Linked DNA regions of Candidatus Thiodictyon syntrophicum. The main gene of each other region encodes a partner of the protein of the gene in region 2 in a complex. Links are inferred from orthologs where the notes say so. Each region holds a gene or a part of one and is shown on either strand. Other genes may lie near its edges.

Region 1 (5,737 bases), 2.8 Mb from region 2 along the record:
CAGCCCTGGTGCGCGTCTTCGGCCCGCTGGCGTGGCCGTCGGCCTATAGCCATTGGCTGATCGGCTCCGGGTTTCTGTGGGTCCTGGCGTTCGGGGTCTTTCTGTGGGTCTATGCACCGCTGCTGGTCAGCAGACGGGTCGACGGACGGCCGGGATGATTCGCTGCATTGTGGGCTGGCGCGCCTGCGAGAGCGCAGCACGCGGGCCGATCATTATCCCGGCGGCCAAGCCTCACCCCGCGCACGCAACACGGCTGCCCCAGCGATTATTCAATCCGAACGCGGTCTTGCGGCCGTGGATGTAGCCCAAGGGCAGGTCCGTCTGGTCCAAGATGTTCGGCGCCTCTCAGCCCAGAAACATCAGGTCTCACGCCAAGGCGCCAAGTTTTTTCACATACAGACCACTCGATCCTATTTTGCCGCCCCCGCACCTTCTCCTATTACCCAATTATCACCCTCGCCAACCCCGGGCTGAACGCCAAATTCGCTCCGTCGGTCAACTTTTCAAGCCGGTCGTCGTCAAGGTCGATCGCCGACGCAAGGTCCTGAAATCGGACTTTCGCAACTTTCGTTACAGTTTCCTCCAAGACTGATTGAACGTCAGAGCTAAGTCGAGACGATACTTATAGTCTGTAGAAACATAATCATCATACAGGCATCCTGAGATGCATGGCAAGATCAACCGAAAAGCGACTCTTTGGTCAGCACGTTCGAGACCTTCGCCTCAGCCATAGGCTGTCGCAGGAAGACCTTGCTGAGGCGAGTGGACTACACCGGACTTACATTGGTTCGGTAGAGCGAGGCGAAAGAAATATAAGCCTCGAGAACATTATAAAGATCGCGACGGCCCTAGGCACGACGCCAAGTAAACTCCTTGAGGGAATTCAATAATGGGGTTGCAATCTCCATATCATAACGTTTCGCCTGAAAATTGGCGAACAGTGACCGAGAAACTGATCTCGAAACATCCCCTAGGAAGCAAAGAAATCGTCGATATTGTCCTTGACGCATGGCAGTCCATCTTCACCTCGGCGATTGGATCGCACAGCTTCAAAATTGGAAAAGACATTTTCCCGAAACCCCAAATCATGGGCGCTTTGCTCCATGAATTGATTCCACTTGAAGTGGCAGCACGATATCCAAAGGAATGGAGAGGGGAGCAAACCGCTGATGACAAAGATATCGTCTATGTCCCGAACGACAGCTTCTCTATCGAGTTAAAGACTTCGTCTCATCGGGACCAGATTTTCGGCAACCGAAGCTATGCTCAAGATGCAAGAAAGGACAAGAAAAGCAAGTCGGGCTACTATCTAACTGTCAACTTTGAAAAATTCGCTCCACAAGGGACGGAACCGACGATTTTGTTAATCCGATTCGGCTGGCTTGACCATGCCGATTGGATTGGCCAGCGAGCAGCTACAGGCCAGCAGTCGCGATTAACTTCTGACATTTACGCCGGAAAGTTAAAAACTCTATACGCCAAGAGCTAATTCGATTTGGGCTTCGGCAAATTGCTTTGCCTCAAAGTAATTTGAAATTCGGCGGCTGGCAATCTGAACATAGGATGGGTCGATTTCAAACCCAATCACTTTTCGACCATGTCGTAGCGCCGCTTCCGCCGTGGTTCCAGAACCAAGAAATGGATCGAGTATCACATCCCCTTCATTGCTACTGCATTTTATGATCCGCTCAATGACAGCGAGCGGAAACTGAGCCGGATGAGGGGTCCGCTCTTCTGAACTCCTATCCCTGCCAGAGGTCACTTTCGGGAACTGCCAGACATCGGTCGGATTTTTCCCTAAGGGATTGCATTTTAGCTTACCGTTTTTTTTCTGATTTGGGTATTTCACGTCGGGATCACGTATCTCGTCAAGATTAAAGCAGTACGACATCGCATCTTTGACGTACCATAGAAATTTTTCGTTTCGGGGCGAAAACATGCTCCGGCAAGCCACTCCAGCACCGTAGTTCCAGACTATCTCCTGGATTAGAAAAAAAGGCGTTCTATTCCAAAGAAAATACGGGATCGGTATCGCACGGCCCTTGCCAGGAATTCCGAAATACCCAAGGTTTAACCAAAATGCGCCGTCGCTCTTGGTGATGCGATGAATCTGCTTGATCCATGATTCGCACCAATCCAAATATTGCGTTTGCGACAATACGTCTTCGTATTCTTTGCCAATGTTATACGGCGGCGACGTCACTGCGAGATCGATCATCTTGGGAGGGAGTTGCCTCATTAGCTCAAGACAGTCACCCTGAAAAATCGCAACCTCGTCGGCCTCGTAGCTCGGAGCTCCAAAGGCAGAACGGCACAGAGAAAAGATATCAGTATCCGGCAGCATGATGCTACTTATAGTAGTCAAAATTATCGCAACTGTCAACTACACGCGGAGGCCCGCAAGAGAGCAGGGTTAGCGTCGGCACGGAAACCGCTCGTGGACCATTGATTTGGCCAGTCGGTCAAAATGCTCTGGTTTCGGGTCGATGCGCGCTACCCACCCTACCAGCCGCGCTGCAACAAGGGCTTGAGGAACCGCCCAGTATGGGACCCGGGATCGGCCGCGATCTGTTCCGGCGTGCCGACACTGATGACCTCACCGCCCTTGTCCCCGCCCTCTGGCCCCAGGTCGATGACCCAATCGGCGGTCTTGATGACGTCCAGGTTGTGCTCGATGACGATGACGGTATTGCCGTGGTCGCGGAAGCGGTGCAGGACCTGGAGCAATTGGGCCACGTCGTGAAAGTGCAGGCCGGTGGTGGGCTCGTCCAGGATATAGAGGGTGCGGCCGGTGTCCCGTTTGCTCAGTTCCCGCGAGAGCTTGACCCGCTGCGCCTCGCCCCCGGAGAGGGTCGTCGCGCTCTGGCCCAGGCGCACATAGGCAAGGCCCACGTCGATTAAGGTCTGGAGCTTGCGGTGTATGACCTCGACCGGGGCGAAGAAGGGCAGCGCGTCCTCGATGGTGAGGTTCAGGACCTCGTCGATGGTGCGGCCCTTATAGCGGACCTCCAGCGTCTCGCGGTTATAGCGGCGGCCCTTACAGGTGTCGCACTGGACATAGATGTCGGGCAGGAAGTGCATCTCCACCCGAATGAGGCCATCGCCCTTGCACGCCTCACAGCGCCCGCCCTTGACGTTGAAGCTGAAGCGGCCTGGGCCGTAGCCGCGGGAGCGGGCCTCGGGTACGGACGCGAACAGGTCGCGCACCAGGTTGAATAGCCCCGTATAGGTGGCCGGATTGGAGCGGGGGGTGCGGCCGATGGGGCTCTGATCGATATCGACGATCTTGTCGAAATACGCCAGGCCCTCGATGACGCGGTGGGGGGCGGCGGTGAGGCTGGCGCCGTTGAGTTGGCGGGCGGCCACGGGGAATAGGGTATCATTGATGAGCGTGGACTTGCCGGAGCCGGAGACCCCAGTGATGCAGCAAAAGCTGCCGACCGGGATGGCGGCATCGACATCTTTAAGGTTATTGCCGGTGGCACCCAGGATACGCAATTGGCGCTCCGGGTCCGACGGGGTGCGGTGTTGCGGGATCGCAATGCGCAGGTCGCCGCAGAGATAGCGGCCGGTCAGTGATTTCGGGTTGGCGGCGATCTGCGCGGCGGTGCCTTGGGCGACGAGCTCACCGCCGTGGACCCCGGCGCCCGGCCCCATGTCGACCACCAGGTCCGCGGCGCGGATCGCCTCCTCGTCGTGCTCCACCACGATGACGGTGTTGCCGATGTCGCGTAGGTGGGTCAGGGTCTTGAGCAGCCGGGCGTTGTCGCGCTGGTGCAGGCCGATGGAGGGCTCGTCCAGGATGTACATGACGCCGACCAGGCCGGCGCCGATCTGGCTGGCGAGCCGGATGCGCTGGCCCTCACCGCCGGAGAGGGTCTCGGCGCTGCGCGCGAGCGTGAGATAGTCGAGCCCCACGTCGGTGAGGAAACGCAGCCGGGTGGCGATCTCCTGGTTGATGCGGGCGCCGATCTCGCCGCGCCGCCCGGGCAGGATCAGCCCCTCGAACCAGGCGAGGCACTCGCCGACCGGCAGGGCGCAGAGGCTGGGGAGGTTGCGGTCGGCGACGAAGACGTGGCGCGCCGCCTCGCTCAGACGGGCGCCATGGCAGGCCGGGCAGGGGTGGTGCGACAGATAGCGGGCCAGCTCCTCGCGCACGGTGGTGGAGTCGGTTTCGCGATAGCGTCGCTCCAGGTTGGGGATGATCCCCTCGAAGGGACGCAGCTTCCCGCTGCCGCCCTCGTGGGGGAGCCTGAGTTTGAGCTTGTCCTTGCCGGAGCCATAGAGCACCACCTGGCGGGCGGTCTCCGACAGGTCGACCCAGGCGGTCTCCACATCGAACCCATAGTGCTCGGCGACGGCCTGGACCATCTGAAAGTAATAGCCGTTGCGCCGGTCCCAGCCGCGCACGGCCCCAGCGGCCAGGCTCACCCCCGGTTGGGCGACGACCTTGGCCGGGTCGAAGAACTGCTCGACGCCCAGCCCGTCGCAGGTCGGACAGGCCCCCGCCGGGTTGTTGAACGAGAAGAGGCGCGGTTCCAACTCCTGGATGCTGTAGCCGCAGACGGGGCAGGCGAAGGTGGCCGAAAAGGTGATCTCAGGGCGCCCCGGCGCCGCACTGTCTGCGTCTTTCGGGGGCTCCAGCGGCGCTATTCGGGCGATACCACCGGAGAGCGCGAGCGCGGTCTCGAATGACTCAGCCAGCCGCAGGTGCAGATCGGGGCGTACCCGAAAGCGGTCGATCACGACCTCGATGTCGTGCTTCTTCTTGAGATCCAGGTCCGGCGGGCTGTCGAGTTCGCACAGTTCGCCGTCGATGCGCGCCCGCACGAACCCCTGGGCGTGCAGTTCCGCGATCAGTCGCTGGTACTCGCCTTTACGCGCGGACACCACCGGGGCCAGGAGCATGAGCCGCTCCCCCTCCGGCAGGGCCAATACCTGGTCGACCATCTGACTGACGGTCTGGGCCTCGAGCGTCTCCCCGTGTTGGGGGCAGCGGGGGCTGCCGACGCGGGCGAACAGCAGGCGCAAATAGTCGTAGATCTCGGTAATGGTGCCGACGGTGGAGCGCGGGTTGTGGGAGGTGGTCTTCTGCTCGATCGAGATGGCGGGCGACAGCCCCTCGATATGATCGATGTCCGGCTTTTCCATCACCGAGAGGAATTGCCGGGCATAGGCGGACAGCGACTCGACATAGCGGCGCTGGCCCTCGGCATAGATGGTGTCGAAGGCGAGAGAAGACTTGCCGGAGCCTGAGAGCCCGGTGACGACGATCAGCCGGTCGCGCGGCAGATCCAGATCCAGGTTCTTGAGGTTGTGGGTGCGGGCACCGCGCAGGCGGATCATTCCGGGAGCCAGGACGGAGCCAGGACATCCTCATCCATGGACCAGGCGACGATGTCGGACTCATAGGTTTGCATCTGATTCCCCTCGCAGAACGCCCAGTTCCCAGACCTCTACGATAGCGCGGGGGCGAAAGTCGGACAAGCGCGAGGCTCCCGCCGATTGCGATTGGCGCGTGACGCCGACAATTGATGGGTTTCGCTGCGCTCTACCCATCCTACGGGAGCGCCTGCCCAGTCTCGGAGCAGTATCGCCGCAGGATGACAAAAGGCAAAAATCAAAATGCCCCCGGCGCAAAGCGCCGAGGGCATAAGTTAGGGCGACCGGGAAGGAGCCCTAACTGGTCTTCATCTTGCGCAGCCGCTCGATCGCCCGTAACTGGGCGATGGCCTCG
Region 2 (8,134 bases):
GGACCAGCACCAGGTGATCCAGGGTACGGACCAGTTTGCGCTCGCAGTCGGGGGTGCGTGCGGGCTCGCGCTTGGCGACCCGCAGGTCCGCGCGCCACCCCTGGGTGAAGCGTTTGATCGACCTCCAACTCCACCCGAGCACCGCCAGCAGGTCTTCCGGCGGGTCGAAGGCGCGGTCCGCGGCGGGGACCAGGCGGATCTCCACCGGCCAGCCGGGGCCGGTCATGGCGTCGAAGGTCATCACGACGCCGCCCAGGTCAGCAACGGCCTGCGCCAGGACCGGGGGCGGCGCCTCAGCGGGCGCCTGCGTACCCTCGTGTGCAGCGGCGGCCAGCCGATAACTGCGCGCCACCATGACCCCGTGGCGCACCTCGAACTGCCCCTGCGGATCGATCCGCTCCAAGCCCTCGACCAATCCCTGCGGCCCCTGCCCCTCCACCCGCAGTGTCGCCGCCAGCCCGGTCTGCGTCGTCAAGGTCCGGGTCAGCCGATACAGGTCGGGGCGCGGGTTCTCCAGGACCAGTTCCTCCCGCAGCGGCTCCCCCAGGGGCGGCGCGGCCGCAAGTTCCCGGGCCTTGAACACCAGGCGCCGCTCCGGCCGGTCGGTGGCGGCCAGGTCCACCTGGCGCCCGCCCCGGGAGAAGGGCTCGGCGAGGGTCAGGATCTCGTGATGGGTCAGTGGATTGTTCGACATGTCATCCGCTACTCATGGGCGTTGATTGGCGTTCATTGGCGGACAAGACACCTCGGCCGGGACTTCTCCGCAGACCGATAAGCCAGAGGCTACAAGCCAGTCGTCGAAGACCGTGGCAACCGGATGCAAATAGACAGGATTAACAGGATGCAGTCGCAGTCAATCCAGTTATCGGCAATCCTGTAAATCCTGCGAAATCCTGTTAATCCTGTCCAATTTTCCTGCCCCAACTTCAATCGTCTGAGGGGTACCGGCTTTATGTGCTGCGGCCCTCGGCGGCATCGCCGTCGGCAGGCTCATAGCGCAGCGGCACCCGGCCGGTCACCCCGGTGAAGAGCGTATAGGCAATGGTGTCGCTGGCCGCGGCCACGGCGTTGGCGCTGACCTGTCCGCCCCAGAGTTCCACCCGATCCCCGATATGGGCCTGCGGCAGTTCGGTCAGGTCCACCGTCAGCATGTCCATGGAGACCCGGCCGATGAGGCGCGTCGGGCGGCCGGCGACCGCCACCGGGGTGCCGTCGCGGGCGTGGCGGGGATAGCCGTCGGCATAACCGGCCGCGACCACCCCCACCCGGGTCGGGCGCGCGCAGACGAAGCGCCCGCCGTAGCCGATCGCCTCCCCGGGCCCCAGGTCGCGCACCGCGATCAGGGCGGACTCCAGGGTCATGACCGGGCGCAGCCGGGCGGCCGACGGGTGCCCATCGCCCAGGGGCGAGGCCCCGTAGAGCATGATGCCGGGGCGCACCCAGTCGGCGATGCCCGCGGGCCAGGCGATGAGGCCGGGGGAACTGACCAGGCTGCGGGGTGCCGCGAGCCCCTCCCAGACCTCGGCGCACAGCGCCAGTTGCTGCCTGGTATAGGGGTGCTGCGGCTCATCGGCGCGGGCCAGGTGGGTCATCAGCACCAGGTCGCCGACCGCGGGGCAGGCGGCCAGTTGCGCGTAGGCGGCGGCGAAGGCCTCCGGTGTCAGGCCGAGGCGGTGCATCCCGGAGTCCAGCTTGAGCCAGCAGGCGAGCGGCCGCGCCGGGCGGGCCGCCTGGACCCACTCCAGTTGCTCCCGCTGGTGGACCACCATGGCGAGACGGTGCCGATCGACCAGCGCGAGTTCGTCCGGGGTCACGACCCCCTCCAGCAGGAGGATGGGGGCACTGATCCCGGATTCGCGCAACTCCAGGGCCTCCTCCACGCACGCGACCCCGAAGGCATCGGCCGCCCCGACCAGGGCGCGGGCCACCGGCACCGCCCCGTGGCCGTAGCCGTTGGCCTTGACCACCGCGACCAGGCGCGCCGACCCGGCCAGTTCCCTGGCGACGAGAAAGTTGTGGCGCAGGGCATCAAGGTCGATGCGGGCACGGGTGGGACGGGCCATCGTGGTCTCCAAGCGACGGGCATTCTCTGCCGGGTAATGCGGGTCAGGACGATGACCGCGGGTGCTTCGGCGCTACCCTGAGCCTGCTCGAACAGGCCGCGCCGATCGTCGTCGCGCGTCTGCGTCGGTCGCGCGGCGATTGGGCAGTTCAACCGACGCTCAGGGCGATCCCGCAGCGTGCGGCCTTGGGGGAAGGTGCGGCCGACCGCAAGTCGAACCAAGGCGGCGACTCGGTTGACGCCGATCCTTCTCACGGACCGGGCGTCGTTGTCGTTGTCGTAATAGAACAATCCGATCACCACAACGACAACGACAACGACCAGGACCAGGACAGCGCACCCCGACGACTCGCCATGGATGCAGGCGCATACCCGATCAGATATCCTGTCAGGGCTATGCCATCTTCCAAATCCACTCGGAACCTCGCCCCGCGGGCGATCTTCCGAGCACCGCAGCCCCGAGCCCGATGACCCCCCCTGCCCTACTTGCGTCGACCGCCGAAGCCCTGTTCTCACCCCTGACCCCGCCCCTGCCGACGCGCCCCGGCGAGCGCCTGCTGTGGGGCCGCCTCCAGGGCGCGGCCACGGCGCTCGCCATCGCCGCGGCGGCGCGCGCCCACCCCGGGCTGGTGCTGGCCCTGGTGGAGGATGTCCAGGCGGCGGGGCGCCTGCGCGACGCCCTGACCTTCTTCCTGGGCGAGGGGTCGGAGCAGGGCGCCATCCCGCTCCTCGGCTTCCCGGACTGGGAGACCCTGCCCTACGACTGCTTCTCGCCCCTGCCGGAACTGGTCTCGGAGCGGCTGCTGACCCTGCACCGGCTGCCGGGGCTCAAGCGCGGGGTGCTGGTGGTGCCGGTGGCGACCCTGCTCCAGCGCCTGCCGCCGCGCGACTATGTGGACGGCCAGTCCTTGGTGCTCGCGGTCGGCGACCAACTGGATCTCGACGCCACCCGCCGCCGCCTGGAGCGCGCCGGCTATTCCTGCGTCTCCCAGGTGATGGGCCATGGCGAGTTCGCGGTGCGCGGCTCCATCCTCGACTGCTTCCCCATGGGAAGCACTGAGCCCCTGCGCATCGATCTCTTGGACGACGAGGTCGATACCATCCGCACCTTCGATCCGGAGACCCAGCGCACGCGCGAACGCCTGACCCGGGTGCGGATGCTCCCGGCGCGCGAGTTCCCCCTGAGCGAGGAGGCGATCTCGGGCTTCCGCCAGCGCTACCGGGTGCTCTTCGAGGGCGACCCCACGGTCAGCCTGATCTACCGGGAGGTCTCCGAGGGCCGCACCCCCGGCGGGCTGGAATACTACCTGCCGCTCTTCTTCGAGGAGACCGCGACCCTCTTCGACTACCTGCCCGAGGGCGTCCTGGCCCTGGAGTCCGACCGCTGCCGGGACGCGGCGACCGCCTTTCTGGACGGGGTCGAGGCGCGCTACGAGCAGCGCCGTCACGATGTCGAGCGGCCCCTGCTGCCGCCCGCCCGGATCTATCTCGCGGCGGACGAACTCGCGCATCGGCTCAAGGGCCTGTCCGGGGTCCTCTACCAGCGCGGCGAGCAGGACGAGCGCCGCAAGGGCTACGCCGAGGCGCACAACTTCGCCACCCGCGCCCTGCCGCCCATGAACATCCAGGCGCGCGCCGCCCACCCGGCCCAGGCGCTCCAGGAGTTCCTGGCCGCCCCGGGCCGCCGTGTGCTCTTCATCGCCGAGGGCCTGGGCCGGCGCGAGATGCTCAACGACCACCTGCACGGCTTCGGCGTCAACCCCCGCCCGGTCGAGGGCTGGGCCGCCTTCCTGGCCGGCAAGGACCCGATCGGACTGACCGTCGCCCCCCTGGAGCAGGGCCTGTGGCTGGCGGACCCGGATCTCGCCATCGTCACCGAGACCCAACTCTACGGCGAGCGCGTGCGCCAGGAGCGCCGCCGCCGGGCGCGCGAGCGCGACGGCGACGCCATCGTGCGCAATCTGACCGAGCTGACGGCCGGCTCCCCGGTCGTCCACGAGGACCACGGGGTCGGTCGCTATCTGGGTCTGGAGACGCTGACCGTCGGGGGTCTGACCACCGAGTTCCTGACGCTCGAATATGCCAAGGGCGACAAACTCTATGTCCCGGTCAGCTCGCTGCATCTGATCTCGCGCTACACCGGCGCCTCCCCGGAGAACGCCCCCCTGCACCGCCTGGGCGGCGACCAGTGGGACAAGGTCAAGCGCAAGGCGGCCGAGAAGGCGTGCGACGTGGCCGCGGAACTGTTGGACATCTACGCCCGGCGCGCCGCCCGGCCCGGCATCGCCTTCCCGGAGCCGGGCGAGGAGTACGCCGCCTTCGCCGACGCCTTCGCCTTCGAGGAGACCCCGGACCAGGCGCGCGCCATCGAGGGGGTGCTGGCCGACATGGAGGACACCAAGCCCATGGACCGCGTGGTGTGCGGCGATGTCGGCTTCGGCAAGACCGAGGTCGCCATGCGCGCCGCCTTCGTGGCTGCCAACGGCGGGCGTCAGGTGGCCGTGCTGGTGCCCACCACGCTGCTGGCCCAACAGCACTTCGAGAACTTCTCCGACCGCTTCGCCGACTGGCCGATCAAGGTCGAGAGCCTGTCGCGCTTTCGCAATGCCAAGGAACAGAAGGTCATCCTGGACGGCCTGGCCAAGGGTACGCTCGACATCGTGGTCGGCACCCACAAGCTCCTGCAGGCATCGGTCAAGTTCAAGAACTTAGGGTTAGTCATCATCGACGAGGAACACCGCTTCGGCGTGCGCCACAAGGAGCAGATGAAGTCACTGCGTGCCGAGGTCGATGTCTTGACCCTCACCGCCACCCCCATCCCGCGTACGCTCAATATGGCGATGTCCGGCCTGCGCGACCTCTCCATCATCGCCACGCCGCCGGTCGAGCGCCATCCCATCAAGACCTTCGTCAGCCCCTGGAACGATGCACTGATCCAGGAGGCCGTGCTGCGCGAATTGAAACGCGGCGGCCAGGTCTATTTCCTCCACAATGAGGTGGAGACCATCGAGAACCAGGCCCAGAAACTCGAGGCCCTGATCCCGGAGGCCCGCATCCAGGTCGCCCACGGCCAACTGCGCGAACGCGACCTGGAGCGCATCATGCGCGACTTCTATCACCAGCGTTTCAATGTCCTGGTGTGCACCACCATCATCGAGAGCGGCATCGACGTGCCCAGCGCCAATACCATCGTCATCAACCGTGCGGACAAGCTCGGCCTGGCGCAACTGCACCAATTGCGCGGCCGGGTCGGGCGCTCGCACCATCGCGCCTATGCCTACCTGATCACCCCGCCCCCCAAACAGATGACCGAGGACGCCAAGAAGCGCCTGGAGGCGATCGAGTCCATGGAAGACCTGGGCGCCGGCTTCACACTCGCCACCCATGACCTGGAGATCCGCGGCGCCGGTGAACTCCTGGGCGATGAGCAGTCCGGCCAGATCCACGAGATCGGCTTCTCGCTCTATATGGATCTGCTGGAGCGGGCGGTCCAGGCGCTCAAGGCCGGGCGCACTCCGGAACTCGATCGTCCCCTGGACCACGGCGCCGAGATCGACCTGGGCCTACCCGCGCTGCTGCCCAGCGACTACCTGCCCGATGTCCATACGCGGCTCGTCATGTACAAACGGATCGCCAGCGCCAAGGACCAGGAGGCCTTGCGCGAGATTCAAGTGGAAATGATCGACCGCTTCGGCCTGCTGCCCGACCCGGCCAAGAACCTGATGGCGATCACGGAGATCAAGCTCACCGTCCAGCCCTACGGCATCAAGAAGATCGAGGCCGGCCCCGCGGGCGGGCGGGTCATCTTCGGCAGCGATACCAAGGTCGATCCCACGCGGCTCATCAAGCTCATTCAGACCCGGCCGAAGGAATACAAGCTCGACGGGGGGGATAAGCTGCGGTTCTTTCGGGACCTGTCCGATCCGACCCAGCGGATCGAGCAGGTCGGGCGGGTGGTAGAACAGTTGCTGGGCTGACCCCCAACACCGGAAGTCGAGCCTTTCCCGCGAACGTCGCGCAGCGACACTGTGGGAGCGGCTTCAGCCGGTCGACGCCCGACACAGACGGGGTACAATCGCGCAGTCAATCCATCCCTAAGCGAGTCAGACACATGAATCCCTTGCAGATCGAGGATCGTGGCTTACTGATCCCGCCGGAGTACCTGGCCGGCCTGGCCCGCCAAGTGCGCGTGCGTCCGATCAAAGGCGGTATCGTCGTCGAATCCGCCGATCAGGCCGACGCCAGGGACGCGCTGCAATCCATGGTCGAGCGGCTGCGCGCGGTCGCCGCTGAAGACCCGCTCGATCCGTCCGAGATCGCCCGCATCGTCGACGATATCCCCGAGGACGCGCTACTCGCGCCGAAGGTGTCCGACGCCACCGCCGCCGCGGAGATCCGTCTCGCCGCCGCGGTGAAACTCTACGAACTTGGCCGTTTGTCTTCCGGCGCGGCAGCACGGCGGGCAGGATTACCGCGGGTGCAGTTCCTGAGCAAGCTGGCCGATTACAGTGTCGACACCTTCTGCCTCTCCGACGATGAACTGAAGCGACAGACTCACCTTGCCTGAGGTCATCTGTAACACCTCGCCGCTCCAGTATTTGCACCAACTGGGGCGTCTGGACCTGCTGCCGAGCCTGGTGTCGCGGGTCCTGGTGCCGACCGCGGTAGCCGCCGAACTGGCCGAAGGCCGGCGGCTTGGCCTGGATCTGCCGATCCCTGAGAACCTGCCCTGGGTGGATCTGCGTGAGGCCCCTCAGGGCCGCCCCGGAGGCATCAAGCGCGGATGACCTGGATGCGCCGCCCCTCCGGGTTTGGCTCTTCGGCCGCAGCCGTGCGCTCGGTGATCGGCGGCTGGTCGCGGCGGCGGTCGAAGATCGTTGTTGGCGTTGCCCAGCGACACCCGGCGGAAAGCCGATCCCAGGGGTGCCCCTCAGTTCGTTGAGGTTAGGGTGAACTGGCTAGACATACAGCACTACTGGGGCTATGCTCCCTCGAAGACAAAACTTTCCCCTTTAATCCAATGCAAGCACTGCAGTTGCGTGAGCGAGTCGGTTGCACCGAGCCGGACCGCAAAGCCTGGGAGCGGACCGGGGTCCTGGTGGCCCTGCGCGCGGGCTCGGGCGCCGGGGTCCACGCGCAGTACGACGATGCGAATCTGGTGGCTGCAATGATCGCCAAGGAAATGAAGCGGATGCGCGTTCCCGCGTCCCGCTATGCCACCGCCTTCGGCGAGTTACACAACTGGCTGCGCCGCCGTTCCAGCCTGGATTGGCCGCGCTACCGGGTCTTTCTGACCCCGGAAACCGCCCAGTTCCAACGCGCTGGCGACCCCGCAGTGCCGACACTCGCCGGATTCTCCCTGGACTTGGGCCAACTCTGCACCCGCCTCTTCCCGGACGGGGTGATGGCTGATCCTCAGTTGTCGCTACCTTTCGCGCTGGGGTCGGTACGATGAGACGGCATGCCAACGTCGCTGCCACGCGCCGTAGCGCCGATTGGTCGGGATGCACACGGTGTGGCTCGTCCGGTCCACTGACTCCAATCTGCGGTAGACCATGAGCGCCCTGGACGACCTGGTCGAGCGTTACGGCGCCAATCCCGCCGGGCTCTTGGCGTTCGATCAGGACGTTCCGGCGCTGCTGCCCTATGCGACCCTGGTAGCCACCCGCCGAGCCGGTTGCCCTGACCTGAGCGCCCTGCACGCCGTCTATGAGTGGCAGGACAGCCCCCTGGTATTCCTGGTCGACGGCGATCGGCTAGAGGATGACAACCACCTGCGTCGCATCCGTCGCCGGATCGCACTCAGCGGTGACGCGCCCTATCTGGGCGTCGTGCAACCGGGGCGGCTGACCATTCACGCGATCGGACTAGACAGTGCCTCGGCGGGACTTAGCAGAATTCCTCTTGCGGTCGAAGCACCCATCACCTTCGCCTACCTGGCCTCTCAGCGACCCCAAGCGCGGGGCGTGCGGCGGCAGTGGATTACGGACTTGATTCTGCGATTGCTGCAAGGCTCCCTGGGCGATCTGCGACGCGCTGGGATTGCTGAGCCAGACGCCATCTCGCTGGCTG

The links. The genes of interacting proteins can lie anywhere in the genome.
Region 1: the proteins of mfd (region 2) and uvrA are in contact, whole or in part, in a crystal structure (PDB 4DFC), measured with the Escherichia coli proteins. The link is inferred for Candidatus Thiodictyon syntrophicum from one-to-one orthologs.

The regions. Positions count from the first base shown.
Region 1 is NZ_CP020370.1:6,799,693-6,805,429, forward strand. The notes cover bases 2,303-5,706. They hold uvrA (excinuclease ABC subunit UvrA), read right to left. Parts: upstream 5,347-5,706; coding sequence 2,503-5,346; downstream 2,303-2,502. Other genes in these bases: THSYN_RS29140 (DNA-methyltransferase), read right to left, coding at 2,303-2,344; THSYN_RS29150 (F0F1 ATP synthase subunit epsilon), read right to left, coding at 5,680-5,706. In the rest of the region: THSYN_RS29125 (NnrS family protein), read left to right, coding at 1-158; THSYN_RS29130 (helix-turn-helix domain-containing protein), read left to right, coding at 669-890; THSYN_RS29135 (ScaI family restriction endonuclease), read left to right, coding at 941-1,489; more of THSYN_RS29140, read right to left, coding at 1,472-2,302; more of THSYN_RS29150, read right to left, coding at 5,707-5,737. UniProt on the Escherichia coli protein: The UvrABC repair system catalyzes the recognition and processing of DNA lesions. UvrA is an ATPase and a DNA-binding protein. A damage recognition complex composed of 2 UvrA and 2 UvrB subunits scans DNA for abnormalities.
Region 2 is NZ_CP020370.1:3,960,331-3,968,464, forward strand. Bases 2,187-6,239 are described here. They hold mfd (transcription-repair coupling factor), read left to right. Parts: upstream 2,187-2,529; coding sequence 2,530-6,039; downstream 6,040-6,239. Other genes in these bases: THSYN_RS16630 (UPF0175 family protein), read left to right, coding at 6,174-6,239. In the rest of the region: THSYN_RS16615 (hypothetical protein), read right to left, coding at 1-694; alr (alanine racemase), read right to left, coding at 951-2,063; more of THSYN_RS16630, read left to right, coding at 6,240-6,629; THSYN_RS16635 (PIN domain-containing protein), read left to right, coding at 6,622-6,849; THSYN_RS16640 (hypothetical protein), read left to right, coding at 7,083-7,517; THSYN_RS16645 (N-6 DNA methylase), read left to right, coding at 7,618-8,134. UniProt on the Escherichia coli protein: Couples transcription and DNA repair by recognizing RNA polymerase (RNAP) stalled at DNA lesions. Mediates ATP-dependent release of RNAP and its truncated transcript from the DNA, and recruitment of nucleotide excision repair machinery to the damaged site.